2 regions of the Paenibacillus sp. EKM10P genome follow, and region 1 is predicted to be linked to the other one. Evidence: riboswitches for the same ligand, from Rfam matches in the RefSeq annotation. Region 1 holds a riboswitch; the other holds the start of a gene.
What was found. A riboswitch is a leader RNA that binds a small molecule or an ion and turns the genes downstream of it on or off. The one in region 1 is predicted to bind FMN.
Positions count from the first base shown of each region.

Region 1 (16,072 bases):
ATGACCGGAAATCTGGTGGAACCGCCGGAGCAGTCCGAGGATTGCTTGTATCTGAACATTTGGACACCGGCTTCGAAGGCTCCTGAGAAGGGACGTCCGGTGCTGGTGTGGATTCACGGCGGTGCCTTTGTCACCGGGTCTGGGATTATACCTTTATATGACGGGGAGCGCATGGCGAAGAATGGCAATGTTGTTGTAGTTACGATCAATTATCGGTTAGGACCGTTAGGATTTTTGCATTTGACTCCAAAGGGAAATGGGCTGACCTCAAATGCCGGACTGTTGGATCAAATCGCTGCGCTGCAATGGGTTCGGGATCATATTTCTGCCTTTGGCGGCAACCCGGACGAAGTAACGGTGTTCGGTGAATCGGCAGGCGCGATGAGTATTGCCGCTCTATTGGCGATGCCAGCCGCTGAGGGGCTGTTCCAGCGTGCAATTTTGCAAAGTGGAGCATCGCAGGTGTTGCCAGCTGCACAGGCTGAGCAAGTGGCGGCTGTGTATTTGCAGCAACTGGGTGTGGACACTCAGCATCCTGAGCGATTGTTTACGCTGCCGACAGATGCGTTGATGCTCGCTATGGCCAAAACACATGAAGTCATCGGACCAGGAATGGCGATGATTTATCAACCCGTTGTAGACGGGGTGACCTTGCCGGATCTACCCCTGTCGGCAATCGCCCAAGGTTCAGCAAAACAGGTATCTGTTATGATTGGAACGAACTTGCATGAAGGGAACTATTTCATCCGCAAAGAATCCCATCTAATGAACAAGCCAACAGCATGTCAGGCATTGGAAATGATGACAGGCATGTCCGACATTGGCGACCTGATAGAACCTTTTCCAGTTACTATTGAGGGACAGGCACAAATGTTGACCGATCTCATTTTTTGGCGTCCGGCGTTGGCTCTTGCCGCTGCACAGTCGGTGTATGCATCGGTATGGATGTACCGTTTTGATTGGACACTGCCGGGCCATCCTACCTTTGGACAAGCGGTTCACGGTGCAGAAATTGCTTTTGTTTTCGATAATCTGAAGCTGCTGGGTAAACTGGGATTAGAGATTCAACCTTCCATGGAGAAGCTTGCTCATGATATGCAGCAGGCATGGGTTGCTTTTGCACGTGATGGGGAGCCTATGCTACCTGAGCGAGCATGGCCGATGTACGACAGGCAACAGCGAGCTACAGCCATTTTTCATCAGGATATTATGGTGGAACATGATCCAGAAGGGGATAGACGCCGCCAGCTAACGGGGCAGATGAGCATATAGGTAAGTACGAGGCATCGTCTAAAGGAATCAACGAAAAAGCCTTCGCCCGTATTTTGTATGCGGGCGAAGGCTTTTGTTAGTAAACAGATACAGTACTGCTGAGCTTTCGTTGGTGAAAATTTCAATAATAGCTGTGGAAGCTAAATCTTAAATCGCTTAACAAGCTCTTGCAGATCCTGTGCCATGTTGGACAACTCCTGTGAGGAAGAGGCGATTTCCTCCATGGCTGCCATTTGCTCTTGAGCGGCAGCAGAGGTTGTCTGCGAACTGTCTGCCGAATTGCGGGATAGGCTTGCCAAATGGGTGACAGTGGCGGAAACTTCCTCTGTACTGGCAGAGATTTGTTCAGCAGCAGCGGACACACTTTGAATTTGTTCCACGATATGAGAAGTAGAGCGTTCAATATTCGTAAAAGCACCTTCTGCATCTTGGCTGATTCGTAATCCTTCACCTACCTGATTACGAACATTACCGTTCATCGTAGCGGTAGAGCGTTGAATCAAATCGAGCATCTGCGTAATGATCTGACTGATGGAATCGGCGCTTGCCTTGGACTGTTCCGACAGCTTGCGTACCTCTACAGCGACTACGGCAAATCCACGTCCAGCTTCGCCTGCTCTGGAGGCTTCAATAGATGCATTCAGGGACAATAAGTTAGTTTGCTTGGCAATGGCAGCTATAGCTGCGTTCATTTGCTTCGCATCGTCCGAGAGCTGGGATAGCTCATCCATCAGGCTAGCCGTTTGGCTTACAGCTTCCAAAATGCGGTCCATTTGTGTCCGCACATGGCTGATCATTTGACTGCCTTGAGCTACGTCCTGCTCGGTTTGTCCTGCTGAATCCACGATGGAGCTTGCCGATTCGGCAATCGTGCTGACACCCTTCGCCATTTCTTCAACAGCATTGGCGGTTTGCTCGGATGCCTCGGCGCTGGTCACTGCATTTTCCGCGGATTCCATAACTGTTTCCGCTACGTGTTGTACGGACTCCGTCGTTTGCTCTGTGCTCTCCTTGATTATCAGAGAAGAGGAAGCAAGACGGGAGGAGGTTTGGTTGACTTCGGAGACCATTGAATGCAAGGAATGCGTCATCTGGTCAAAATTCTGTGCCAGCTCGCCGAACTCGTCCTTTCTAGACAGATTAACACGTTCGGTCAGATTTCCATCACGGACGATCCGTGTTCCTGCTTGCAGCTTTTTGAGTGGGATCAGGAATGAGCGGACCATAAGCACTATGATGATCGCAGCGGCCAGTATGGAAATAACAATTACAATCAGGCTTTGCTTCAGAATCGGTTGGGCTGCATCACTGTAATCCTCCAGATCCGATAGTGCAACAATGTTCCAGCCAGTGAGAGGGTCCTTAAGTGTAAAGGCCAGTACGTCCCGATTCATAAATTGAATTTGCGACACGGAAGGAGTATCATTTTCACCGGTTGCCGCCACTTCGGGAAGGCCCTCCATGGTGTCAGCCGGTTTTTTGCCTGTCTTGGTAAAGGCTGTTCCAGTCCCAGATACAATTTTATGATCAGAATCAACAATGATGAGTCCTCCGCGTTCGCCTATCTTAACAGACTGCAGACTGTCCCCCATCTTGTCCAGATTCAAAGCCAATGCAACAGCCCCTTCACCGTTCTTCAGCGTTGCCGATACATTAACTACTAGGTTCCCTGTCGTAACGCTGGCAACTGGAACACCGACAAATATGTTGCCCTTATGTAGCATCGCGTTTTTGTACCATTTTCTCTCCCTAGGATCATAATCAGCCTCCTTTTTTATCGGAGAACGGATATATTCTCCTTTCGCATTGCCGAGGAGCGCGGCATCTAACTCAGGATGAGCTTTGACGATGTCATCCAACTTTTTCTGAAGGGCTTCTTGATCGGAACCAATGGAGTCAGCCTGGATTTCACTGGTAAGAACGTCCACGTCCTTCATGATCGGGGATACATACTGATTGACATTGCTTTGGATCAGATACAGATTCGTGTATACGGAACTAGCCATTTGCTGACTGAGCTGTGTCGTGGCCCCCTGATAAGAAAAGTATCCAATAAGTACGCTTGGAATCAATAACACAGCCAAAAAAGATATTATTAATTTTGTCCTCATTAAATAAAACTGCTTGAGAAACCTGTTCCACCACGGAACTGTTTGTTTTGCTTTAGTCATCGTTTTTTCTCCTCTGTGTCAGATGATCACTACATAGTTTTATTCGACATAAATCGACTAATTTTATAGATGTAATCTTTAAAAACGAGGAATAGTACACTTTTTTTGAGAAAATAGGTCTTAGGAACTAATATTAATATGAATATGAATACATAAAAAGCCAAATCAGAGATGCAAAAGCATCTTCACGATTTGGCTTGGATGAGCATGAAAGAAGATTAAGCTATTAATTTTTCTGCTGACGAGAAATCATAAAGAGTGTAATCCAGATCAGCATAAAACCAGTCAATTGCGCTACGGTAACGATTTGCTGGAAAGCGATCCAGTTAATTACGACACCAACCATGGGGAAGCTCAATTCTGCCATCGTAGCATAAGAAGCTTTGGTTGTACTTAAGCCTTTGTAATACAGTAATAAACTCAGAAGACCCGGAAGCAATGCTTGCAGCAGCAAGTTGATCATTACAGCTGCGGCCGCCCATGTACCTGTAGGCATATTCCACGGAGCATGCTCCACCGAGGTGAGAACAATGAGCAGAGGGAGCGCCACCATGAAGCGGAGGGAGGTTACCGTCTCATATTTCATCGAACGAAGCAAGTAGCTACCCATAACGGTCGAACCGCCCCACAGAACCGCTGCACCTAGTGCGAGCAGACTACCAACGTGAACAAAATCATGAACATGCCCAAAGGGAAGCGACCAACCGAAGGTCAAAAGATACGTTCCGAACAGAGCGATGACAATTAATATTCCAAAATGACGCGGTAGCATTTCCTTCAATATAACGCGGGCCAGAATAATAGCAACCAAAGGCTGAAGCTTCTGGAGCAAAAGAACTGCATTCAGATCACCGTTGCTGAGTGCCATGGTGAAAATCACACTGGCCAGTGCCGAGCCGCCCCACGAGACGAACAAAATAGCGAAAACCTGACGAAATCGTATCGTTTTGAGCTCCTCGCGATGCTTCCACAGCATCGGCGTCAGAGCGATAAAGAGCAGCACATGCTCCATCAGTACGATTTGTGCTGAGGTAAATGACTTTAACAAAATAATACGAAACAACGGGTCTGCACCCCACAAGGCCGCTCCGATCGCGACTAGCCAAAAACCGCTTTTCATGTGGGAGCTACGATCAAAACCTTTGGATGATAGTACAGTTGATGATTGACTCATACTTATTTAGCTCCTTGCGAATACAGGACCGGTGGCACAAAAACCCCCGTCCATGGCGAAAGCCATGCAAGACGGGGGGTGATCAAATAAACTTGCCGTTTGATACAAGTTAAATGAAGTTACTGCAAAAACAATAGCGCAGCATTCATTCACTTTGCGGCATGTTCATACTTCGATCTTCTTCCATCCGGACTTTACCGTCGGCTTTGGCATCTCACCAAATCAGTCCGTATCCTGTTGCCAGATACAGAGTCGCGGGCTTAGCTCCATGAGCCATACCGCCGGTTGGGAATCTCACCCTACCCCGAAGATCCTTATTCCGTTTTTTAATTTCTCCTATAGGATATACCTGTTTTAGAATGAAGTCCAGTGAAAAATGTGTGTATATCTAACAAGGATTTTCATCTTTTTTTGAAAGCGTTCCACTAAAATCTATATTACTAAGCAATATCCTTATACTCAATGCGCCGAATTGCCGCATAAGCTACAATCATTCCCAGCACAGAGAAGCTGATTTGCACGGGGGCAATGGAGCTAAGTGTAGCGCCGTTATTATTGGAGAAAAGCAAGGCTACAACCAGAATCGAGGTCACAATAGTCGTGGGTACTGAGTATCTTCGCATTCCCATATACAGCGGAACCAATCCCATAAAACTGGCGGCCACGGCATTGATTAGCGTCCGCGCGGATTGTTCGGCCAGTATGGAAAGAGTAAGCTTATCCGGTACAATCATGACAAACTGGTTGAGCAAATGAATCGCAGCCGTAATGATGATTTCCGATATAACAACAGACAAGAACGTAAACAGCAGCACAATCAAGAGTTTGGCGATCATCAGCTTTTGACGATGAATCGGATACATGAACAAGATTGTAATCGATTTGGACTTAAATTCTCCTACGATAAAACGGCATAGCAGAACGGAGGCAAATACAATAAATGTGGCTCTCACCATATTGTCCATGAGATCAAGAAGCTGAGCGTACTGTGTAAATTCGGGTACTCCTTCATTTTGGCTATCCAGCGCAATAATACAGAGCAACCCCAAAATACAGGCGTTGGCGATCAGTGCTGAACGGATATAACCCGCCAGATGAAGCTTTTTCATCTCCAACTGTATTAATCTAAGCATGGGGCTCACCTCCATGTAACAGACGTAAAAAGTAGTCTTCCAGCGTACTGCTTTTCTGATGAATGGAATCGACTTCTACATCATTTAAAATGAGCGTTTTCGTAATTTGCTTCTGCGGTACACTCATATCGTAAATACGTATACTCTGTTCATTGAGTACCTTTATATTATTCAGACTCAGATGATGGGAGAGGACGTAGGCCGCTTTTTTACAATCGTTGGTCGTAAATTCGATGTATTCTGTATTGGTATCCCGTACCTGTTCCATCGAAACTTCCTCAATCAGCCGTCCGTGATTAATCACACCTATTGTATCCGCAATCTGCTCTATTTCCGCTAAAATATGACTGGATACGAGCAGCGTCATCCCATATTCCTTGCATAACATGTGGAATAACTGCCGAATTTCCTTAATTCCCACTGGGTCCAGACCATTAATTGGTTCATCCAAAATGAGTAGCTCTGGCTTGGTCGCAATGGCTCGGGCAATCCCGAGACGCTGCTTCATTCCTAGTGAAAAGTCTTTTACTGGCTTGTCACCCGCATTCCGCAAGTTCACTAATTCTAGCGCATCCCGGACAGCCTGTTTATTATAATAGCCCATGTATTCACAATGAAGTTCGAGATTTTGCTGAGCCGTCAGTCTATCATAAAAAATCGGGTATTCAATAATCGAACCTATCCGTCCGAGCAGATGATAAGACTGTGGCGTTAGCTTTTCACCGAACAGTTCAATCTCACCCGATGTCGGCTTGAGCAGGTTGGTAATCATTTTCATGATCGTTGTCTTGCCTGCCCCATTGGGACCGAGAAAGCCATAGGTTTCCCCCTTGCGCACATTCATACTGACCCCTGCTATAATTTCATTGCCCTTCATGGCTTTGGTCAGATGATGTGTACGTATTATGTAAGTCATGGGTGTTCTCCCTTCGTATACTGTTGATAATTCAAGAATACAGGGCGAAATGTTCATTTTTCTTTCGTAATCCTTACAAATTTATTAAGTTGAGCAGCTCGCTTAATAGTTGATCTTCTTCAAGGTAAAAGAGAAGACGGTCTGCTCATAAGGTTTGCTGGTCAATTGCATCTCTCCATTCATGCATTCAACCAGGCGCTTGGCAATCGTAAGACCCAGTCCACTGCCCTGTACCGCCTTATTACGGGAATCCTCAAGTGTGTACATGCGTTCAAAAACCTTATCCTGCTCCGGCTCCTGTATGCCTTTTCCACGATCCCACACTTCTATACGCACTGTATCCTGCTGTTCTGACAGCGTCAGGCCTAGCGTTCGACCCTCTGCCCCGTAGCGAATGGCATTTGAAATCAGATTGCTCAGCACCCGCCCAATGGCTCCTTCGTTCCCCAAGGCATAAATGGGATGCTCCGGAATGTCAATATGTACCGTAAAACCCTGAGCCGTCAGCAGATCATAAAACTCCAAAATGCTGCGTCTGCACAGTTCTCCTATCTCCAGTCGGGTCAGTGGAATATCCGTATCGTTGGCTTCCAGCTTCGCCAAACTAAAAAAACTTCCGATCAGCTCAATCGCTTCGCTTGTCTTTTGATGAATTCTGGATAGCAGCTTTATACGTTCTTCTGACGAAATATCTGGATCGCCATCCAGCATCTCGGCATATCCAAGCACAACGGTAAGCGGGGTCTTGAGGTCGTGGGAAATATTCGAAATCATTTTACGCATAGCGATTTGGCCTCGGTTGTAATCGGCTGATACTCTCAGATTTAAGTCTAGTAGTCGGTTAATTTCCGTCATGAGTCGTTGCAGTTCAACATCACCTGTGACATATAGCAGCTTTTCGGCATGATTCACGGTCACGATCCGCTCTAGGGCGGTTCGGATATCCTTTATTTTGCGCTTATGGGATACACGTTCCTGCCAAAGCCATATAATAACGACGGACATCATGAGGACGACAATCCATTCGAAAATGATTTCGATGCTCATATCAACCATTCTCCCATTTGTAGCCGATGCCCCACAGCGTCTTAATGTGGACAGGGTGGGAGGGATCTTCTTCAATTTTCTCACGCAGGCGACGAATATGGACATTAATCACATTCTCATCACCCATATAATCGTCTTTCCAAATAAATCCGTATAGTTGAGCTTTCGTAAATACCCGATTCGGGTTGGATGCAAACAGCTTCAGAATATCGGATTCTTTGGCTGTTAGCTGAATTTCATTTCCATCGCGTATGACTGTAAAATGATCAAAATCAATGCGCAAATTTCCATAGGTCAACACTTGTGCTTGCGGCTGTTCCTCCTGCTGTTGCAGACGGGCATAGGTAGTCGATCTGCGGATCGCGGACTGAATACGAGCCGTCATTTCGAGCATTGAGAAAGGTTTGGCAACATAATCATCTGCCCCGAAGCCCAGTCCAAGCGCTTTATCCACATCACTGTCCTTAGCCGACATAATCAAAATCGGCACGGCGCTGCGGGTACGAATTCGGCGGATTACCTCCATACCATCAACCTTTGGCATCATCAGATCCACGAGTACGAGGTCATAGTTATGCCGTTCAAAGGCAATAAGTCCTTCTTCTCCGTCATAGGCGGTGGTTAAATTGTATCCCTCCTTGGTGAGTGCTTTGAGCAGCATTTCAGCAATGGATAGATCGTCTTCAATAAGTAAAATATGCTGTGACATAGGTGTGGAACACCCCTAATTTTTAGATTAAGCTCGTGTGACGAACTGTACCTGAATTATATAGAGCGGTGAAGGGGATTTCCATAAAAAATATCCACTAAGAAAACGAAAATGCCCTGGATTGTCCCGAAGGAGCTACGTTCAGCAGTGTCAGGTAATTAATAATTCCCCTATCCTATACTGAAATAGTCTATAATCCGATGTTTGGAATACGGTGTTATAATTTCCGGGGCAAGCCTAATGTGAGAGATTAGGGATGTCAGATCACGAGCTACGGTACAGAACCGTCAATAAAGGAGAGCAATGATGTTTGTTATACGGGGAACCCAAAAACTGCTGAAGGAATGGGAGACTGAACCACTTCAAGTTGATATTTATCCGCCTTTGAATAGTTGGCATGCCAGCTTGTTTTTACTGAACCGGAGAAAAAATATTGTGTTTATGCATGATATTTCCCGCTTAAGCGTCACGCTGTTTGGGATTAAAAAATCGCAGTACAAAAACCTGCCGTCTCTTTTTGTACAAACCTTGAAGGAATTAATGATCAGCGAAGGGTTTGATGAACAGATCGTTAAGGCATACATACAGGAAGGCGAGCAGATGCTGGCGACTACGACGAATAGACATAGTGTGATGGTAACCTTAGATGAGATTATATTTATTATGAAGGAACTGGACATGGAGCATGGGTGCGAGCTGGAAAAGAACCAGTGGAATAACCGGATTGTGTTCAAAACGGATCAATACAAGTACCCGATTGATGTTTTTAAGGAACTGCTAGAAAAGCATTATTAAGTAGAGAGTAGTTGAGAGTTTAATTGCTTACATATGGATGGTTTGTAGTCCCAAGCTGTCCTGATTTCTAAAGGATTTCTGCTGATTAGGACATGCCAAAAGAGTATCCTCAAAGTTCATGCAGGCAGGGGATGCTTTTTTTATAACTCACAGGATAGTCATGCTTGCGATGAAATGAATCATAGCGCAATAAACCGTACACTTTGGTAGAATAAAATGATAAAGGGTTCGACACCATGGGTCAGACTTATAAAACGGGGGGTACATAACGAAAGATGAAGAGGATTATTGATATAGCCAAAGAAGCAGGAATTGAAGAAGAGCATCTGGAGACGTATGGAAAGTATAAAGCGAAGCTGAATCCATCTCTATGGGAACAGTTAAAGGATCGCCCGAATGGAAAGCTGGTGCTGGTTACAGCGATGAATCCCACTCCGGCTGGAGAAGGAAAAACGCTGACAACCATCGGGCTGTCCCAGGCACTCAACGCGATGGGGCATAAAACCGTTGCTGCGCTGCGTGAGCCGTCCCTTGGACCTTGCTTTGGGATGAAAGGTGGAGCCACTGGGGGAGGACAGGCCCAGATTGTTCCGGCGGAAGACATTAATCTGCATTTTACAGGGGATATACATGCGATTTCGGCAGCACATAATTTGCTGGCAGCGATGATTGATAACCATTTGTTCCATGGAAATGCTTTGCGGCTGAAGCCAGACCGAATCGTGTGGAAACGGGCTGTCGATATGAATGACCGGAGCTTGCGAAGTATTGTGACTGGATTGGGGACGGGGAATGGAGCGGTAAGAGAAAGCGGCTTTCTGATTACCTCGGCATCGGAAGTCATGGCGGTGCTATGCTTAAGTGAAAATATGAACGATCTTAAAGTACGGTTGGGTCGGATGGTGATTGGATATAACGAATCCGGTGAAGCGGTAACAGCAGAGGATCTGCACGCGGTGGAAGGAATGGCTGTGCTGCTTCGGGAAGCATTAAAGCCTAATCTAGTGCAGACGTTGGAAGGCACTCCGGTTATTGTGCATGGTGGACCGTTTGCTAATATTGCCCATGGATGTAGCAGTCTGATCGGTACAAAGCTGGCGTTGAAGCTGGGAGAGGTCGTCGTCACAGAGGCGGGATTTGGGGCTGAGCTGGGAGCGGAAAAGTTCTTTGACATCAAGTGCCGCCAGTCCGGCTTGCAGCCAGATGCGGCTGTGCTGGTTGTAACCGCCAAAGCGCTGAAATATAACGGCGGTGTAGCTAAACATGAGCTGGATGCGGAAAATTTGGAGCAATTGCAACTCGGATTAGCCAATATGAGCCGACATGTACGGAATTTGCAAAAGTTTGGTGTGCCTGTATTGGTAGCGATTAACCATTTTGTAACAGATAGCGAAGCCGAGTTGGATTTGATTTTCTCAGAATGCCGCAAGCTGGGTGTACCTGCAGAGCTTTCACAAGTATGGGCGCAGGGAAGCCAAGGGGGAGAAAAATTGGCCCAAAGCCTGCTGAACTTACTTCAGAAGGACAAAGCCCATTTTGCGCCGCTATATGATCATACGCTTGATTTACAAGCGAAAATTAGTGTCATTGCCAAGGAGATTTACGGTGCGGCAGAGGTGGCTTACACGCCTGCAGCCAAACGGGCGTTGGCTGGTATGGAGCAGCTTGGTTTTGGACAACTGCCTGTATGTATGGCCAAAACGCCGTATTCTTTCTCAGATCAACCTTCCTTGCTAGGTGCGCCGGAGGGGTTCACCATTCACGTGTCAAGCGTATCATTGTCCGCAGGCGCAGGCTTTGTAGTCGTGGAAACAGGTAATACCATGACGATGCCAGGATTGCCCAAATCTCCAGCAGCTGAGCATATGTCGCTGGAGGCAGATGGGACTATTCAAGGACTCATGTAGCTTTTGAAAAATAGCAGCATTTCAGCATCAATGAACGAGCAGTTTGGGCAGTGCAGTGAGCAGCTTTTGCCGAGTCATGGCATCGCTCCAGTTCCAGCGGTCTGCTTCTACGAAATATACCTGGCCTTGACGTACAGCAGGGAGGCTATGCCAGAGAGGGCTGTTGAGCATGCATTCCAGCGTATGCTTGGAGTCTGGTGCCGTAGGGACGAGCATAAATATGCGATCTCCAGCGTAATCAGGCAATTCGTTTGGATTAATTTCTGCGAAGCCCAGTCCCTCATCAAGCATCTTTTGAATTGGCTCGACAGGCTGGAAGCCGTGCGGGTGGTAGAGGGCCGATGAGAATCCGGACATGCCCATGACAAAGAGCCGATCGCCATGGTCGAAGATAAAAACAGAGGCGGTTTCTCCGGCTGTGATATGCGTGCTGAGCTGCTGCCACATCGCCAGATTACGAGCGGTGAAGGTCGCTAACCAGCGTTCGGCCTCTTGTTCCTTATCGAGCCATGCGCCAAGTGTACGCAGTCGTTCCTCCAGGGCGGCAAAGGTGTTGAAGGTGAGGGTGGGCGCGATGCTTGCAATACGCTCATATTCCTGTTCATCCGAGTTAGCGATGATAATCAGATCAGGATCAAGAGCGCTGGTCAAGCGGGTATCCAGCGGAAGTCCCACGTCAGTTACGTTCTCAAGACGATGCTTATAGACGCTGTATTCACTGAGCCGCAGGCTTCCGCCTATGGCTGTGGCTCCTAACGCGAGCAAATCGCCCATCGTTTCTCCGTGATAGATGATGCGGCTCGCTCGACGAGGGATATGAATATGGTGGCCAGTCCAATCCTTAACGCACACAGAACCGGGAGCGGAAAGCGCATATTTACCCGGCGGAACCCCGGTCATTTGCCTAAAACGCCGATTAAAATAATATTCGTCAGAGAAACCCACCTGACGGGCAATTTCACGTAAAGGCCGTTTGCATCCCAGCAGCAGCCGCTTGGCATGGTTCAAGCGCAGCTCAGTGAGGTAATGCAACGGCTTTTTGCCCGTTATTTTGCGAAACAGCTGGGAGTATTGCCATATGGAAACGTTGGCCTGTTCGGCAAGCTGCTTGACGGTAATAGGCTTTTCGTAGTGGTTTTCCATATATGCAAGGGTGCTTTCCACCGATGCAGGCAATGTCGGATTAAAGCCCTCGTTATGCTTAATAGGGACGTGGGCTTCCTGCCACAGTAAGAGCAGCTCTTGAAACATGATTTGCTGACGCAATGCAGTGGTTTGTCTATGCGGCTGTATTGTTTGTTGGGTGCTATAAAATAACTCTTCGGCCAACTGAATAGGCTTGAAGGAAGAGGAAACGATGTATTCACGCGGTTCTGGCAGGACAGATCCATGATATATGGATGGCATGCCCGTTGCGTTTTCAACCAAGGTCGCGTCCGATTGTGGCTCCAACGGCATGGTAATGACCTTGAACGTGATTTTGTAGTATTCAGGAACAGTTCCATCCAAGGGAGCGATGCGATAGGATTCGCCAGGAGTTAACCAATACCCATGACCTGAATGGAATACATATTGTTCTTGACCCACATCCATCCTACCAGCCCCGCCGATGAACATAAGCAGACAGTGATCGGAATTTGATTGAGATATTAGTCCAACGGTAGGCTCACTAACCAACACAATTCCTTTAAAATGAAAAAGCAGTGTGTTGGGTGGAGGTGAATTTACAGACGACGAAGGCTGATTCACGGTGTAAAGCTCCTTTTACTGAGAATGGTTATCATATATGCATAAGTATACCTCCTTTAGGTTCAACAAAAAAGAAGCCTATCAACAAGGACGATAGGCTTCTCCAATCTTATTTTATGAGCTTGGGCAATTCCTCCAGCAACCATTCCCGAGTAGATGCATCACTTTCGGTTTTGCCAATGTCCTGCATGTACACATGTCCCTGCTTGACAGCAGGGAGCTGAAGCCACAGCTTGCTTTTCATTAATTGTTCGGTGGATTGCTGGGCTTCTGAACTTGGAGTGCTTAGTATGAAAATCCGATCTCCAGCGTATTGTCCGATTACTTCCTGTGATAATTGCACGAATCCTTTGTCCTCATCCAGCGCTTTCTGAATAAGAGGAGTAGGCTTGAGACCATTCTCTTCATATAGTATCTGTGACAGGCCTGTCCGTGCCATGACGAACAAACGGTCACCGGGATAGTAGGTAAAGACCGAAGCTGTTTCACCCGACTTAACACCTTGCGCATGAAGTTTGGTCCACATCTCTGCTTCCTTGATTTTATATTGGGCAAGCCAGTCCTCAGCAGCCTTTTTCTTGTTCACAATGTCTCCGAGATGTAGCAAACGATCGTTCAGTGGAGCGAAGGTATCGAACATAATTGTAGGTGCAATTATCGTTAACGCTGCGTATTGTTTTTCATCCGTATCGGCGGTGATGATTAGGTCTGGTTGTAGAGCCAATGTTTTTTCTAAATCAATGGGAAATCCTAGGTCCGATACATTCTGAACTTTTTTCTCATATATCTTTCCCTCGATCATAGAAGTCGATGTACCAACAGCCTGTACGCCTAAAACCAATAGATCCCCATAGTTTTCTCCGAAGTAAGCAATGCGCCCAGGAGTCGTGGGAATGTTTACTGTATGACCCTTGTAGTCTGTGTAGGCACGAGTTGTGGCAGCTTTCGAGGTTGTAGATGCTGTTGTGTTGCTGCTTGCAGTCTGCTTATCAGATGCGCCGCATCCTAGCAGCAATGCCCCCATAAGAGAGAATAGACAGATCAGAGCAGTGTATTGTCGAGTAGATTTTTTGTTGGTCATAGCAACCTCCGTATAATATGATAGTTCATAAATTTGCGAATGAGAATTATTATCACAAAAGCAATGATAAGTGCTGGAACCTCAATACTCAATGGACAAACTTGGTCAATGAATCCGATTTTGTACAAAATAAGTCTCATGTGTTTTAAGCTCATACAGGCTTCAACATTTTATTGATTTGTCATTTTTTATAGTATAGAATAACGTTTTTATACATTTGAAAGGGGTTTTGAAATGGCATTGTTCATTACATATGTTTTACTAGGTTTCTCCATAGCACTACCTGTAGGTACCATTACGGTTGAAATGACGAAGCAAGGGCTAAAGAATGGATTTATGCATGGATGGATTGTGGGGCTCGGGGGGATGACCATCGATTTGTTATTAATCATTGGTTTATATTTTGGTCTGGCCTCTGTTCTGTCCTTACCTGTTGTACAGGTGATCATGTGGCTCGTTGGAGCCATATTTCTGTGCTACGTGGGGTACGACAGCATTAAAAATGCGGATCATGATATTGCACTAGAAGGAGAGAAAAAGACGAAATCATTATTTTCTTCCTATAAAAATGGGCTGCTTGTAGCTGTTTCACCAGGGAATTTAGTGTTCTGGGTAAGTGTTTTTGGGACTGTGCTGGCAAGTTCATTTGATCGGTCAAATACAAGTCAATTTTTGATTGTTGGTTTAGGTATTTTGTTTGGTATTCTTATCCATGATTTAGGCTTGATGACCCTCGTAGCGACAACACGAAAAGCCATGAACAGAACCGCCATCAAGTGGGTTACAATCTGTGCCGGTGTGGTTTTGGTTGGTTTTTCGGTTTATTTCCTGTATGAATTTATGATCAGTCTTCAAAAGATTTTATAGCATTACACAAGGATACGCTCAAGCTTGTCATGCCAGTCTGCATAAATCGAACAAGTCCTTCATAGACATGTACTAATTCATTTAAAACATGTGCTGAAGGGGTTGATGACATGCGCCGGATTTCATGGATGCTTGCCATGGTCATGTGTGTAACGTTGCTGCTGGCCGGGTGCGGCAAGAAGAGCGCAGACGATGTGGTTAAAGATTTGAGTGACGTGGTGAGCGACCTGAACAGCTACCACGGTACAGCTTTGATGACGCTGCATACCGGCGACACGCCGCAGGAATACAAGGTGGATATTTCCTATCGCAAGCCGTCCTATTACCGAATTGCCATGACGAACGAGAAAAAGGATGTTACGCAAATCGTGCTTCGTAATGATGAGGGTGTATTTGTACTGACCCCCAGCCTGAACAAGAGTTTCCGTTTCAAAAGCGACTGGCCAAACAATCAGGGTCAGGTATATTTATATGAAACGCTGGTTCGCAGCATTATCGGTGATGCCTCCCGTCAGTTGGCTACCGACGATAAATCGTATGTGTTTGATGTGGCCGCGAACTACAACAGCCATGCGCTGGTAAGGCAAAAGATTTGGCTATCCAAAAACAACTATGCCCCTACTCAGGTACAAGTATCTGATGCGAATGCCAAGGTGGTTGTCGATCTGAAATTCGATCAATTTGCTTTTGATACGAAGTTTGACAAGGATTCCTTTGATATGGAGCGAAATATGGCTTCCGGAAAAACGAATGCAGGTAACGAGGGATCGCCATCTTCAGGGGCAGTGGATTCCAGCGGTCCGCTTGATACGACCGGTACGTTAGAAGGGACGACTGGCGTGACGTCCAGTGAAGCCGGACAAGAGCAGGGAACCGTAGGGGGCGATGTCCAGCAACCGTCTGGTGAAGCGAAGAGCGACGGAGCTGTCACTGGCGATACGTCCAAGCCGCAAGCAGCAGCTAACGCAGAGGAGCAGCAACAGACACCGGGCACAGCGGATGCTGCAACTGGAACGTCAGCTGGAACGGATGCCGCAGAAGCTGTGTTGGGTGAGTTCGGCTTGATTGAACCGTCCTACACGCCAGCCGGAGTACAAATCAAGGATACGCCGGAGCTGGAGGATAATGGTACACATGCAGTGATGCTGCGGTATAGCGGAACGTATAACTATACCATTGTAGAGGCGCGTCCAAAAGATCGGGCGGTCGCATTGACGGCAGGCGAACTGGTTGATATTGGAGGAAGCTTTG
Region 1 covers NZ_JAALET010000001.1:432,574-448,645, forward strand. Annotated here, with positions in the region: gene HFE01_RS01885 (carboxylesterase/lipase family protein) at 1-1,272, shown strand, start outside; gene HFE01_RS01890 (methyl-accepting chemotaxis protein) at 1,413-3,443, opposite strand; gene HFE01_RS01895 (DMT family transporter) at 3,670-4,617, opposite strand; FMN riboswitch at 4,789-4,933, opposite strand; gene HFE01_RS01900 (ABC transporter permease) at 5,058-5,750, opposite strand; gene HFE01_RS01905 (ABC transporter ATP-binding protein) at 5,743-6,666, opposite strand; gene HFE01_RS01910 (sensor histidine kinase) at 6,769-7,713, opposite strand; gene HFE01_RS01915 (response regulator transcription factor) at 7,715-8,422, opposite strand; gene HFE01_RS01920 (DUF6933 domain-containing protein) at 8,729-9,217, shown strand; gene HFE01_RS01925 (formate--tetrahydrofolate ligase) at 9,493-11,124, shown strand; gene HFE01_RS01930 (ABC transporter substrate-binding protein) at 11,152-12,873, opposite strand; gene HFE01_RS01935 (ABC transporter substrate-binding protein) at 12,983-13,954, opposite strand; gene HFE01_RS01940 (LysE family translocator) at 14,189-14,821, shown strand; gene HFE01_RS01945 (outer membrane lipoprotein-sorting protein) at 14,932-16,072, shown strand, end outside.

Region 2 (16,072 bases), on a different contig from region 1:
CCACATCTGGGTGCATCGACCGTCGAAGCACAGGAGAACGTGGCGATCGACGTATCTGAGCAGGTGCTGCATATTTTACGTGATGAGCCGTTTAAAAATGCGGTCAACATGCCTCCAGTACCATCCAATGTCATGACGCAATTGCAGCCATATTTCTCGCTTGGAGAGAAGCTGGGCAGCTTTGCCGCTCAGATCACCAATCAGGCTGTACGTGAAATTCAGGTAGATTATGCTGGCGATTTGTCTTCTGTGGATACACAGCCGCTCACACGTTATATTTTGAAAGGTGTACTTAGCCGTCATCTGGGCAGCGATGTGAACATCGTGAACTCTGTGCATCTTGCCAAAACACGTGACGTCCATCTCATCGTCTCTCAGGCGCCTGCCACCAAGGGCTTCACCAACCTGATTACCGTTACGCTCAAAACACAAAGCGGCGAAGAACAACGTGTTTCCGGCACCCTGCTAGCAGGCTATGGTGAACGTATTGTTCGATTGAACCAGTTCCCGGTAGATGTGGCACCGGAGGCTCATTTCCTGCTTATCTCACACAATGATAAACCCGGCATTATCGGCCGTGTCGGCACCTTGCTTGGGGAGAACAGCGTCAACATTGCTTCTATGCAAGTAGGTCGTAAAATTGTTGGCGGTGAAGCCATCATGATCCTGACCGTTGACAAAGCTGTGCCTAAAGACGTGCTGATTCAACTCGTAGGCTTACCAGAACTGAATACTGCCCAAGAAGTAGTACTGGATTAGTTCCAGTCAGTGTTGAGAAATTCCTTGGTTTTATTTATAAAGAGAGGCGTCGGCTACCGAGGCGCCTTTTCTTATACCCTTATCTAACATAGAAGCATCCATCTTGAAACAGAATGTTCCACGTTGAACAAGATAAATGTTGATTTTTCAACAAAAAGCACCCTCTTCCGAGGATGCCTGCAAACTGGGGTATATGAGCCGTCGTTATAAGCTTGTTACAGAGCCCAGCCTTGTTTTATTGGAGATCGGCAACAAAATAGTAAATTCCGTCCCTTCTCCTAGTACGCTAGAAGCTGAGACAGAGCCTCCGTGAGCCTCTACGATGTTTCTAACAATAGCAAGCCCCAGCCCAGTCCCTTTGTCTTCACCACGTACTCTGGCCTTGTCTGCCTTGTAGAAGCGGTCAAAAATATAAGGTAGATCCTCACTGGCAATGCCCACACCTTCATCCTTAATCCGAATGCGGATTAACTCATTCCGTTCTCCCAGAATTTGATCCGCCGCAATGGTAACTTTTTTCCCAGAGGGCGTATGTCTGAACGCATTATCCAGCAAATTGGTCAACACCTGCTCCAGTCTGTCTTCATCTGCCTCAGGCAACACTAAGCGTTGACCTGGCTCATAATAATCGAGTGTCAGTCCTCGTTCCTTGGAACGAACCGTAAATTTCCGGTGAACACGCTCGATCAGTTCATTCACATCCACTTCCTGACGGTACATATCTGTATGACCTGCCTCCATTCGGGCCAAGTCGAGCAGATCCTTGACTAACCTTCCCATACGTAATGATTCATCATGGATGACCTGTACTAGCTCCTCGGACTCTTCCGGTGAACCTGCCATGCCGTCCAGCAAAGCCTCACTGTATCCCTGCATCATAGATAAGGGTGTACGGATTTCATGGGATACGTTGGCTACAAAATCACTGCGCATCTTCTCAAGTTTTACTTCTTCCGTAATATCTCTAAGTACAGCTACTGCACCACGAATAGCGTTATCTGTATACAGCGGCGCCATTTGTACTGACCACGAGCCTTTCTTGACATGGATGTAGTCTCCGACATCCTCGCCTCTGTCCATAACCGTATGGAACAAAGGCAACAAAGGCTCAGGCACAGAAGCTCCGAATTCCTCCAAATCACGCTCCTGCCACTCCAGCTTTTTCCAAATATCCAGCAAACTTTGTGCAGGCGGATTCGTCAAGATGATTTGTCCACTTCTATCGAAGGTAATTACGGCATCAGACATACTTCGCAGTACACTGGATAAATGGTTTTTCTCCTCATTCAGACTGCGGATCGTCGCTTCCAGTTCCGTAGACATATGGTTAAAAGTTTTCGCCAGCTCTCCAATCTCATCGCTGGTCACCAGCGAAAGCCGAGTATCATACCTTCCCTCACGGATGGCATTCGCCGCCTGAATCAACAGCTGCATAGGCTGTGTGATTTTAGTAAAAAGAAATAGAGCAAAAAAGGTCGTCAATAAAAATCCGACAATACATGTATAGGTGAATAAATGCTTGATTTCCGTCGATTCATGCGCCGCAAAATTTCTATTGATATATGGCAATAAAAAAAGCCCCAGAAAAATAAGCACAGAACCTACAAGACAAATGATGGTGATCCACAGCTTGCCTACCAGCGATCTCCAGAAGTTCACGTTATTTTGGAACCTCCAGCTTATAACCTACGCCCCATACGGTCGTAATCATAGCCGCTGCCTCTGGCGATACCTTATTCAGCTTTTCACGAAGCCGTTTCACATGCGTATCCACAGTGCGGAGATCACCAAAGAATTCGTAATTCCAAACATCTTTCAGCAGTTCTTCGCGTGAGAAGACTTTATCTGGCGACACCGCCAAATAATGCAATAGCTCGTACTCTTTAGGCGTTAGACTGATTTCAATTCCGCCTGCAGTTACCCGGTGGGCATCATGCTCAATAATAAGATTTGGAAAAACAATACTATTGCTTGGCACAGCCTCTTTCGTTAAAAAAGCCGTCTCCGACGATCGTCTTAAAATTGCCTTTACCCGGTAAATGACCTCTCGCGGGCTGAAGGGCTTGACCACATAATCATCAGCTCCAACTTCGAAGCCTTGCACGCGGTTCACTTCCTCACCTTTGGCTGTCAGCATAATCACAGGCGTAGATTTGGTTTGACGTAGACGTGTACACACTTCAATCCCGTCCATACCCGGAAGCATCACATCGAGCAAAATAATACTGTAATCGCTTGCAGTCGCTTTTTGGAGAGCAATCTCACCATCCTCAGCTTCTTCAATTTCGTATCCTTCTTTTTCCAGATACATCCGCAGAAGGCGGCGAATGCGTTCTTCATCATCTACAATTAATATGCGGTTGCTTTGTTCTGACATATTCCCAGCCCCTTCGCTAAAAAAAGCATTCTCTCTATTTTACTATTTTCCCGTGCTTGGTCAAACTTTACTCTCATCCAACAGCCTCTTTACACCAAAAAGGCCGGGGTTATGACCCCCGTCCTGTCCGTTTCTTTTTCGTGTTGTCTGATTTGGCAAGTTGAATGAGACGGTTGATTTCGTCCTTGGTTAGGGGTCTGGTGAGACCACGCTTCAAGTTTTGCAGCAATAGATCCCCAAAGGCAATCCGCTTGAGTCTGATAACTGGGTGCGAAATGGCCTCAAACATCCGTCTTACCTGGCGATTTCTGCCTTCATAAATGGTAATCTGGATCACAGATTCCTTACCGTCCGGATCTACATCCTTATATTCTACCTCGGCCGGTGCAGTAATGCCATCCTCCAGCACGATTCCTTTTTTCAGCTTATCCAGCTCAGTACCGTGCGGAACGCCTTTGACTGTAGCCACATACGTCTTCGGCACATGATGCTTGGGATGGGTGAGCAGATTGGCGAACTCTCCGTCATTGGTAAGCAAAAGCAACCCTTCAGTGTCGTAATCGAGACGTCCGACCGGATATACGCGTTCCTTGACGCCTTTCAGATAGTCAGACACAATTTTGCGACCTTCCGGATCGGAAGCGCTTGTAATGACCCCTTTGGGTTTGTTCATCATCAAATAGATTTTTTTCTCAGTTTTGATCGGGCGTCCCTTTACTGTAATCATATCTTGATCAGGGTCTGCTTTCGTTCCCAGCTCAGTTACGGTAACCCCGTTAACTTCCACACTGCCCGCCTGAATAAGCTCCTCACATTTACGTCTGGAAGCTACACCGGCTTGGGCCAATATTTTCTGCAATCTTTCCATGTTCGCTAATTCACCTCATGCTAATGATACCCATCCATGAGCAAAATCACAACCCCCGTTCAAAAAACGATGCAAAATTCAAAATACAAGCAAACAAATGGCAATAGCCGCCACAAAACCAACCACATCTGAAAATAGTCCCACTTTCAAGGCATATCGTCCATTGCGGATACCTACCGCACCAAAGTATACAGTTAATACATACAGCGTAGTATCTGTGCTGCCCTGAATCGTTGAAGCAATCCGACCGATCATGGAATCGGGACCATAAGTGCGAATTAAATCCGTCGTGAACGCGAGTGAACCCGTGCCCGTCAATGGACGAAGCAAACCTAAAGGCAGCACCTCGCCAGGTACGCCCCAGTTTTTAATCCACGGGGTTACCCAGGATATTACATAGTCCAAAGCGCCGGATGCTCGAAAAATGCTAATCGCCACCATCATGCCTACAAGATGAGGAATAATGCTGATGGCGGTAGAAAAGCCGTCTTTGGCTCCATCTACAAAAGAATCGTAGACAGGGACCTTTTTGGCATATGCATATAAAGGAATAAAAGCGAGAATAACCGGGATGGCCCAAGTCGATACGAGGTTAATAAAATTCAACATGCCTCCCTCATCCTTTCCAAGTGGTGTCCCTGCCCTTGGTAGCTGTGATTCCCGTTCGCGGTACGGCAGGTGAAGATACGGGCGGTACATGTGAAGAAACTACAGATGTTGGTGCAGGCGAGGTACGTGGCGCCAAGGAAGTCTGGGACGGTGGATTCGCTGGAGGACGGCGACGCAATTCTCGACTACGATACCAACGATCCGCCGCAATGGCGGCAAAGGTAGCTATTGCGGTCGCCACCAGTGTCGTTCCGACGATTTCAGCCGGGTGTGCGGAGTGAAAATTTAGCCGAATGGCGATCAACGTTGTAGGAATAAGCGTAATGCTGGCTGTATTCAGCGCAAGCAGCGTACACATGGCGGGTGTAGCGGTTTGCTTATCAGGATTGAGTGTTTGTAACTCTTGCATCGCCTTGATCCCCATTGGTGTTGCTGCATTCCCCAGTCCGAGTAGATTGGCGCTCATATTGGACAAAATGTAGCCCATAGCGGGATGATTACGAGGAACATCAGGAAAGAGAAAGGCGACCAAAGGAGAAAGCAGCTTAGATATTTTCTGTAAGAGCCCACCGTCTTCAGCCAGCCTCATCATACCCATCCAGAATACCAGCACACTTATCAGTCCAAAGCATACTGTAACACCCGTAGTTGCCCCGTCAAAAGCTGCCTTCGTCACCACCTCTATATTTCCCTGTGCGGCTGCAAATACAAATCCTATACAAATCAAAGCCACCCATATGAGATGAATCATGACTGATTCCCCCCTTTTCCCAATGATGTGACACCGCAGCTTTATAGCATCAAACCTACTTGCCTTATGCTCCAAACAGATTTTCAAGAATTTCATTCCATTTGCTCGTCCAACCTCGTTGCTGAGTATGGTTTGCAGGAGCTTGTGCAGTCGGAGCCTCCTGCTGTGGCTGCACAGTAGTTTGAGCAGGCAGCTTACTACCTTTTTCATATACAGGAACGGAACCGATCAATTTACCTTCCAGTAAAAATTCGACCCGTCCTCGCAAACCAAAAGACACGTCAGCTCTACCTGCCGAAGCGGAATTTTTAAACAATACCAGTCTTTTGTGCAATTGAGTCTTCTCACCCTCATGTAAAGGATAAGAAAAACTCGCACCTGTCAAGAGGGGGTAACCCTCAATAGGCTGCTGCTTGTCCGTAATCGGAATGAGGGGATAATAGCGGAAGCCGTAATCAAGCATACGGGCATGATCATTCCAATCGTCCCCGTCATTCAAGGTAACAGCAGCCAGCTGACGCCCCTCACGTGTGGCCGAGCTGACTAGACAGCGAAACGCTTTTTTAGTAAAGCCTGTTTTTACACCGTCAGCTCCCTCATACAGCCGCAGCATTTTGTTTTTATTATGCCATGAGTAGTCCCAGGAATCGTTGGGGTTCGGTGCTTTTTTCAGTTCTGTTTTTACGATACGGGCAAAAGTTGGATTATGCAGCGCATAAGCGGTGAGCCGGGCCATATCGTTGGCTGAGGAATAATGTCCGTCGGTATCCAGCCCATGAGGATTAGCAAAATGTGTATGGTTTAGCCCAAGCTGAACCGCCTTGTCATTCATTAAATGGACAAATCCCTCTTCTGTTCCCCCCACATGCTCGGCAATGGCAGAAGCTGCATCATTACCCGAACGGAGCATTAAGCCATACAGCATATTTTCCAGCGTCATTTGTTCACCCATCTGCAAAAAAAGCGAAGATCCTTCTTTGGCATACGCCGTTGAACTCACCTTTACTCGGTCCTGCAAGCGTCCATGTTCAATGGCTACGATCGCAGTCATAATTTTGGTTAGGCTAGCTATACGGAGCTCCCGGTCACCTTCGGCTGAATATATGATCCGTCCTGAAGTGACATCAATTAAAGAAGCAGCCTGGGCATGAGTTCCTAACGTGGGCGGTGTTGCTTCTGTTTTCATTGCTCCCAGAACAGGCTGTGGACTCAGCAATGTAAACGGCAATGACAAAATAAGCATAAGCGCTAGCGGCAAAACAAATGCGCGTGCCTTATTCTTATAATGGATGTGATCCGCATGGATATGTTGTTTTTTTTTAAACATTTGGATTCCTCCGGTTTTGAGCAAGTCTTGTACCATTCTATGTCCAAGCTGTTCAAAGTATGTCCACCTTTATAACAGAAAATTCCTTATACAGGACAGTCATTAGCCGCTCCTGTTTTGCTTTCTTTCTACGTTAACCAAGCAACTTGCAATCCTAAACACATATAATATTAGTTACTAACGTTAAATATGAAATCGAGGGGGGGACAACATGCAGCGATTACAGTTTGAAATGGTTTTAAGATCGCGGATTGTAGAGTCCGCACAAGCATTACATCAAAGTGGTGTATCCTTTGCCACTTTTGCTACCGCGCGTTGCAACCCGCAATTTTGGGAGTTAACGGAAAAAGGCGGTTTTCGGATCAAAGCAGGCGTCACTCCGGCGCAGGGGATCAGAGATATCTTTATAAACGGTCAACAATACGCTTTTGAATGTGCAACAGCAATGGTTATTGTGTTGTACAAAGGAGTACTGGATTCCATTCTAGAAAGTGAGTTTAATCAGATTTTTGCAGATATGCTGTTGTATGATTGGCAATATGACAGTGATCTCAGGCTTATACAACAGCAAGGCAGCCATAAAGCAGTACCTGGGGACATCCTGTATTTCAACAATCCAGATGTGTCGTCCGATTCATTGGAATGGAAGGGAGAAAATGTCGTCAAATTGAAGGAAGATTCATTCTATGGCCATGGGATTGGCATCTTGCCGGCTCAAGGTATTATTGATTCTCTTAATCAACATCGTCGCCCCGATGCCACGGTATCTGCTTATTTGACAAATGAAGTGATCTACCCAGACTTCGTTTACCTATCACAGTTCGCACCCGAAGAAAACCGAGAAAATGAACTATCAGTGAATACATTTTATTACCAAGAATTCAGTCACTGTATACATGCTGTCATTGGCGGAAGGCAGTATATTCAGGAATAGGGCCGAATGCATACTAAAAAGAAGGTATTCCTAGGCCATTCTTTGGCTTGGGGATACCTTCTTAAGAGAACACTTTTAATTTCAATAACTTTTACAAGTAAGCCGGTCCAGATTGACTTTGATCCGTATTAGCATTTGCAGGTACCTGTGGAGGTGGAGTCTGCATGTTGCTGCCTGAATTCTGGAAGATAGACTGAACCTTATCGATCAGGTATGGTGTGGAGTCGATGATTTTCTCAAACAGATGCGTTTGATTGTCCAACGGAACGATTTGTGCACCCTGTTTGCCGACAACTAGAAAGGCAATGGGATGAATAGATACACCACCACCGCTACCGCCACCAAAAGGATGTACTTCCTTCCCACTATGATTACCCGATGAGGAAGTATGAAGCGACTCTTCATCTACGTTAAAATCACTTCCGCCGGCTGCGAAGCCAAATCCTACCTTACTGATTGGCAAAATAACGGAACCATCGGGTGTTTCCACTGCGTCTCCCACAATCGTATTCACGTCCACCATGGCCTTGATGTTCTCCATCGCGGTTTGCATGAGCCCTTGAATCGGATGATCTGACATGTTTTATTCCTCCTCTGCTTATCTCAAGCGTAGACTGCTTTTCTTTCGCTATTGTGCGCAAAGGTTCAGGAAATATGTATGTCAAATCCTCTACACTGTTTATTCTTCACTACTGGCTTGATGATTCTCAGGAGCTTTGGAAATAACCCGCTTCCATGCCTCTATGCCTCCCGGAACGCGCCATATGCGGAAAGCTAATCTGAGCATGGAAAAGATTAAATAACCGAACGATATTTTTGCTTCACAATTCAAGATGGTAGTAAAACGTAGCCGGTCCACCCAATAAGGCACCACAAACACCTTTGGGGTACATTCCATGCGCACAATGCTGGAAGCAAAACCGATCAAGCTCGTTTTTAACCCCCACAACATACCAGTTGAGGTCGCTGTATAAGCTGCGTCAGCCAGACTAATATTGGTAGACCACTCCATTTTCGACACTGTTATATGAGCCAATGTATGTCTCAGCCATCGCTGTAAGGATTGTGTACCCTTGAGCAAAATCCGGATATCATGTATAAATTGCTTGATTTTTTCGGTATCAATATTTCCGCTATCCACAGAAGCATCCGTTTTATGTATATTTTTATTGCGGTCAAGCCGATAGAGAAGCCCTTTTTTCAAACCTGTAATGAGAATGGCTGGAATATCGTAATCCATTTTGATCAAGCCGTATAGAAATCTGATCTCTAGATGCGCCCGATCATCATTGTCATGCTTGGCAATTTCCAGCTTCAATCGAATACGAGAGAGCAGAATAGCCAGTACAATGAATATAACGATGATGATGGCGATACTGATCCATTTCCACACTGGCGAGTCCTCCCTACCCTTTTGCTATAGAATATCATGGCAAAAATAGTATGACCTTTCAGCGGAAAATCATGCATCTTAAAATGCCAAACAGCCAGCCCTCAACGACGTAAGGACTGGCTGTCTTTTGAATTTTTTGAATTTAAGATTCCGGATCCGAATCGTTCTCCGTAGGCTGGCTACTCTCCAGACGCTCGAACAATAGCTGTGTCTCTTCTTCTAAATTGTCTGAATCCTCGAACTGCTCCGGTTGCGGTAGATCTTCAAGAGAGCCTAGACCGAAATAATCCAAAAATGATTTCGTCGTTCCGTACAATATTGGTCGTCCGATGGCCTCAGCTCGACCTTTCTCTTCAATGAGCTCCTTGTTGACCAGTGTATGTATGGCCCGCTCGGATTTGACACCTCGAATCTCTTCGATTTCAACTCTTGTAATGGGCTGGCGGTAGGCCACAATGGCCAGTGTCTCCAAAGCAGCTTGAGACAATGAGGCACGTGCCGGAGAGTAGGCGAGCTTTTCAAAATAAGGTGCATGTTCGGATAAAGTTGCAAGCTGATAATGACCAGCAATACGGACAAGCTGCAGACCTCTTCCTCCTTGCTCCATATCCTGTTTCATATCCTCCAGACACTTTTCAACCAGCTCTTGCTGCTGTTCTACAATGTCGGCGATCTGCTTGGTGGACAACCCTTCCTCTCCCGCGAGAAACAGTAGCCCCTCAATAATTGATTTCAGCTTCAGATAATCCATTAACCCGTAAATCCCCTCTCCACTCCATTACAATATCATCGAAAAGCTTCTCCTGATAACAGAAGATTTGCTTCATTTTCATCAATTCAAGGATAGCCAAAAAGGTTACAACCACCTCATGCCGATACATATCCTCATGCATCAGCTTGGAGAACAGCAGCCGTCCTCCATTCCCCACCTTCTCTAACGCCCCGATAACTTGCCGGATACGGTCCTTGACTGAAATTTCGTCCCGATGAACACGGGTTACCGTCGTACGTCGTTCAGCTTTGCGCAATGCACGCTGAAAGGCCGCGACCAAATCGCTCGCATGCAGCCCATGCACCGGATTTGCGGGTTCGGTTGGCAGGAATGCGCTCAAATCTTCCGGCTCCTTGCCATAAATCAGACTACGTTCCCACTCCCGTTCGCTCAGATGGCGAGCAATCCCTTTGTATTTACGATACTCCACCAGCTTGCGAACCAGTTCCTCGCGTGGATCATAGTCTTCTTCTTCATAAAAATCCAAATCGTCATATTCCATCACAGGTGGCTTGGGAAGCAACAATTTACTCTTAATGGATAAGAGCGTCGCCGCCATCACTAGAAACTCGCTTGTAATGTCCAGCTCCAGCTCCTGCATACTGTGCAAAAAAGCCATGTACTGATCAGTAATATCGCTAATCGGGATATCCTGAATGTCGATCTCGGCTTTATCAATCAGATGCAACAGTAGATCCAGCGGACCCTCGAATGTTTCCAGCTTGTAATTTACGACTGTCAATGTGCTTCCCCCTGCCTTACTCCAATCATCATTCAACAATACCTTTCCCCATTAGCACTTATGCTCTACGTTATCAATCCCTCTTTCTGTAGTATATACGTCATCGCCTTGCTTAACAATCTAATCCCTTTTCCACTTTGCAGTTTATGCCGTTCTTTCAGCCATTTATATCATTAGAACTGCTTACCGAGATTGGCCATTTCAATCGCAGCCAGCGCAGAATCCCAACCTTTATTACCAGCCTTTGTACCTGCCCGTTCTATGGCCTGCTCAATATTTTCCGTAGTCACTACACCAAAAATAATAGGGACACCCGTTTTCAGACTGCTTGCCGCCACACCCTTGGCCACTTCATTGCAGACGATATCATAGTGTGAAGTAGAACCACGGATAACCGTGCCAAGCGTAATGACAGCATCATACTTTCCACTTGCGGCCATTTTTTGTGCGATAAGCGAGATTTCAAATGCACCCGGCACCCACGCTACATCAATTTCATCTTCCTGTGCACCATGTCGTTGAAGTGCATCAAGTGCACCGCTCAACAGTTTGCTTGTAATAAATTCATTAAATCTGCCCACCACAATACCATACTTTAAACCATTCGATACGAGATTACCTTCCAGAAAACGTGCCATGCTTATCAACCTCTCTTTTTTTGAATTATTTACAATGACAAACGACGACGGTAGTCGATTAAATGCTGAATGCTAATCAGCTTCAATTGATGTCGCTTGGCGATCACGACCAAATCAGGTAAGCGGGCCATCGAACCATCTTCCTTTATAATTTCGCAAATGACCCCGGCAGGCTTAAAGCCGCTGAGTCGGGCCAGATCGACAGCCGCTTCAGTATGACCGGCACGCTGCAAGACCCCACCATCGCGAGCAATTAGCGGGAACATGTGACCAGGTTTGCGAAAATCGCTGCCCGTGATTGCTTCGTCGGCTAAGGCACGAACAGTCAAAGAGCGCTCGGCCGCTGAAATCCCCGTTGTTGTCTTCATATGATCTACCGATACCGTAAAGGCGGTACCGTGAAAATCTGTGTTTTGCTCTACCATAGGATGCAATTCCAATGCCTTGGCTCGGTGCTGTGTGATCGGCACACAGACCAATCCGCGACCTTCTGTAATCATGAAATTGATCACCTCGGGCGATGCTTTTTCAGCCAAAGCGATAAAGTCGCCTTCATTTTCCCGCTGTTCATCATCCACTACAATAACGACTTTGCCGTTCTTTAAATCCTCCAATGCTTCTTCGATGGAATCCAATCGAATCTCTTCGTCGTGGTGCAACTCATCCTGCTCCATGATGTTTGTCGTTGCACTTGTTTGGATGCCTCTATCCATAACCCTCTCCTCCTTATGTCTTGTGTCACGAATGCTCCTGAACCAATTTTTCTATTATTCTGTAACAGGCTGTATCAGGCAAAGCCGTGTTTCGCCAAATAGTCCAAACTAAGTGGGGCTTGATCGGCTCTCTCCATCGACGCTGAACCTCTGTAATGTAAAAGTTGCTCCACATATTTGCCCAATATATCGCATTCAATATTCACGGTATCTCCCTCACGTTTGGCTTGTAAGGCCGTTTCGGCTAAGGTGTGGGGGATAATAGATACAGCAAAGCTATTTCTCGTCCGCTGCGCGACTGTGAGGCTGATACCATCAATTGTAATTGACCCTTTGAGAAGAACATATTTAAATAATGCTTGATCAGAAGGCTCAACTTCGAACACTACCGCATTCTGCTCTGATGTCACTCCGCGAATCGTACCCGTCCCGTCCACATGTCCCTGTACGATATGTCCTCCGAATCTTCCACTCGCCGCCATCGCCCGCTCCAAATTGACTCGACTGCCGGATCTGAGTTCCCTTAGATTACTGCTGCGAAAAGTCTCAGGCATCACATCAACCTTAAAATCTTTAGTACCAATCTGTATTGCCGTCAGGCAAACACCATTCACCGAGACACTGTCGCCTATTTTCAAATCGTCCAATACCACAGAACCCGAAATACCCAGCACCATCGCTTCACCACTTTTGGAAATACTTTGAATGCGACCCACTTCCTCGACCAATCCGGTAAACATGCTTTCACTCCTTTCCACTACATTTCAGTTTATCCCTAATTCATCAGCTGTAAGCGCAAATAACCCCCAGTCAGGATTCAATCCGTCATGGGGGTGATGAGAGTCACATATGTAGTATACAAGCGCAGTTCATACATGTATTAAAATGACATGAAATCATAGGTCTGCCAAAAGAAAGCATGATGACAATACAGCCAATTACGCTCAGAACACTATCGAAAAGAAAGCTTAATAAAAGCTGTCGTCCGATGCTGTCCTACAACGAAATAAGCCGTACGTACTTTTACGTATGCTAAAAATTGGCACATGTCACGTCATGCACATGCGCTTCGTATCCTTCTCCCATCCAGACTATACTGTCGGTCCCGGAATTGCACCAGGTCCACCTTCTGCTGATTGTTCAGCATCCGGGTCACGGACTAAGCCATGCTGTGTTCGCAGAAGCGATTCACAAACATGTCATCACCGCCGGTGGGGAATTTCGCCCCGCCCCGAAGGATCTTGCTCTTATTTAATTGAATTAACATTAAACTTGTTACGTATATTAGCACCGACTTCTAAAAAAAGCAAGTTATCTAATCGAAGCTCCTGCTTTGCTTTTGACATATTGAGTGGAGAGTTCCTCAAACCAGGTTTTATCATTCATATGAAGCGCCAGGTCAATCAGATCGGCCAGTTCGTCGACTCCAAGCTGCGTATCATGATCAAAGGTAATGACAGCTGAAGCAACAGGTCCTCGCTCTCCCTCAGAACATGCTTCATAATCCAGTCTTACATCCACATGCCCATCAATAAACTCGCATTTTAGAAAATAAATAATTTCACACATTAAAATAGGGCGCACTTGTGTTTCTAACACGCAATCCATCACCTTGGCAGAATAATGCTGGTTCGTCAGCGTGAATTTGTGTTCTGTTGCCGCCAGCGATGCCCGTCCAAAATCATCCGTAAACTTGAGTTCCACTGGCGTGATGTTCATAACCTTGGGGATTTGCTTCTTTATAATTTCAATTATTTCAACTGTGTTCAGCTTAATCATTACCTGCACCTCATTGCATCTTAAAATTCAGAAGAAGACTTTATAACATACCTTCTATAGGCCTCCACTCCTATATCGGAAATCATTACCTGTTTTTTTATGCTTCAACCCATAAACGCAAAAAAAGATTCCTGGCGCAGCAAGCGCTAGGAATCTCAATCGAACCGGTGCCGAAACAGCGGCTAACAATGTTACACAATTATTATGCAAAAAACAGAATTACAACTCCGAAATTTCATGTTTCTTTTTCAGGATAGTCCAGCGACGCTCAATCTCCTGCTCAAAGGTAGCCAGCGTTGCTTCCTCTTTGAGAAGATGCTTCGTTTTACCCATTAATTTTAGCCATTCTGCGGCTGGAATCCGTTTTCCCTTGTCTTCCGGATTGTACGTAATCGTCGTGCTCCCTTGCTCGATTTCGTACAAGGGAAAGAAGCAAGACTCGACTGCGGCGCCCACGATGCTAGTACCCAATCTGTCTTCGGATTTCCAGTTGAGTGGGCAGGCGCACAGAATTTTACCATATGCCGTACCCACGTTGTTGGCGTACCATTGAGCCTTGGCGGCTTTGCGCAGCATATCCTGCGGATGACTTTCGGCTGCTGTAAAGGCATACGGGATGTTACAGGCGGCCATAATTTGCACAGTATCCTTATGATGCCCTTGTTTCCCTTTTTGCATTTTCCCTACACCCGACGTACTCGTCATATGCCCCATTGGAGTGGAGTACGATTGCTGAGAGCCTGTATTCATGTATCCCTCGTTATCATATTCTAGCATGATCAGTTTATGGTTACGCAGAGCCGCACCAATCGCAGAACCCATACCAATATCCATCCCGCCGTCACCACTGATCATGATAAAGGTCGGATCATCCGACATCTCAATTTCATTACGTCGCTTCATCTCCATATAAGCTTCCAGCGCTCCTGAAAGGGTAGCGGCCCCGTTTTGAAAAAGATTATGGATCATCGGTTGCTTGTGTGATGTGTATGGGTACCCTGTCGTCACCACATATACGCAGCCAGTCTGGAACAGTACAACAATGTCGCCTTCAATCCCTTTAAAAAACAGTTCTAGTGCAGACAAGGCTCCACAACCAGGACAAGCCCCATGACCCGGAGTAAGACGGCGTGGTTTGGTTGTTAACGAACGCAGAGGTGGTACCTTGACTTTGAGCTTCCCGGTTGCCTCGTCCGGCGTAACCTGAATCAGACCCGTACGGTATGCATTGCCACGTGGTGGCTGCATGACTTGCGGCATCACCTTGTCCGCTGAACCCGGATTAATCCCGTAATAATCAAAGGGCTTCTCCGCTCGTCCAGCCTCTGCCGCCTCAATCGCAAGCTGGAAGAACGCCTCTGCATCTTCCGCATAAAAATCCTTTCCTCCCAAGCCAAAGATACGGCTCAATACGAGGGTTTGATTCAGTGGGTCCTCCTGCAACGCCGCCTTAATTTCGTGCGTCAAATTACCGCCATCTGATCCGTACGAATCTGCACGTTCACCCACCAACAACGCCTTGACATGGCGCAACGCCTCCCGCAGTTGTGCGGCTGGAAACGGCCGGATAATATTCGGACGAATCACACCAGCTTTAATGCCACGCGCACGGAGTTGATCCGCCACATCCTTGGCCGATTCAGCCGCCGAATTCAGCAGAAATACCGCAACCTCAGCATCCTCCATATGATACAGGTCCAAAATCGGATATTCCCGACCGGATAAAGCAGCATATTCTGCTGCTACCTGCTCATATACTCCTTCTGAAAGCCTCAACGCTTCGGACAGTTGAACGTGATTATTCGTCAGGTCATCACCGTTCATATGCGCACCCACAGTGACAGGATGATCAAAATCCGTAATATTCGGATAATTCAGGTTCGGATTGGGGCCTACAAAATCGCGCACGGTCTCTGCATCGGCAAAATATTGCACTTTACGTTTTTGATGAGATGTATAAAAACCGTCGTATGCGACCATTACAGGCAACCGTACATCGCTATGCTCTGCGATTTTCAGGGCTATGATGTTCATATCATACACAGCCTGCGGCGTACTTGCCGTCAAAATGACCCAGCCTGTATTCAAACCATAATACAGGTCCGAATGATCCCCCCGAATATCCAAGGGACCACTGACAGCTCTTGTCACCAGGTTCATAACCATAGGGAAACGGGTACCTGACTGAACAGGCAACTGCTCCAGCATGTACAGGAAACCTTGCGAACTGGTGGCGTTCACAACCCGCGCTCCAGCTGCCGCAGCTCCATAACAAATCCCTGCCGATCCGTGTTCTCCATCGGCTGCAACCAGTTTAATATTATGCTGACCACGCGTTTTCATTTGATCCAGATACTGCGCTACCTCGGTCGATGGAGTGATCGGGAAATATCCCATCATATGATAATTG
Region 2 covers NZ_JAALET010000002.1:633,550-649,621, forward strand. Annotated here, with positions in the region: gene serA (phosphoglycerate dehydrogenase) at 1-759, shown strand, start outside; gene HFE01_RS08320 (ATP-binding protein) at 964-2,418, opposite strand; gene HFE01_RS08325 (response regulator transcription factor) at 2,420-3,136, opposite strand; gene HFE01_RS08330 (pseudouridine synthase) at 3,246-4,004, opposite strand; gene HFE01_RS08335 (spore maturation protein) at 4,083-4,613, opposite strand; gene HFE01_RS08340 (nucleoside recognition domain-containing protein) at 4,621-5,364, opposite strand; gene HFE01_RS08345 (D-alanyl-D-alanine carboxypeptidase family protein) at 5,429-6,691, opposite strand; gene HFE01_RS08350 (protein-glutamine gamma-glutamyltransferase) at 6,903-7,625, shown strand; gene ytfJ (GerW family sporulation protein) at 7,717-8,205, opposite strand; gene HFE01_RS08360 (DUF2953 domain-containing protein) at 8,305-9,018, opposite strand; gene scpB (SMC-Scp complex subunit ScpB) at 9,161-9,769, opposite strand; gene HFE01_RS08370 (segregation and condensation protein A) at 9,738-10,532, opposite strand; gene ribH (6,7-dimethyl-8-ribityllumazine synthase) at 10,706-11,170, opposite strand; gene ribB (3,4-dihydroxy-2-butanone-4-phosphate synthase) at 11,200-11,883, opposite strand; gene ribE (riboflavin synthase) at 11,958-12,623, opposite strand; FMN riboswitch at 12,954-13,126, opposite strand; gene HFE01_RS08390 (IDEAL domain-containing protein) at 13,195-13,662, opposite strand; gene HFE01_RS08395 (thiamine pyrophosphate-dependent enzyme) at 13,882-16,072, opposite strand, start outside.
Region 2: it holds a riboswitch for FMN, as region 1 does, so the genes downstream of both, ribE (riboflavin synthase) here and HFE01_RS01895 (DMT family transporter) in region 1, are expected to answer to the same signal.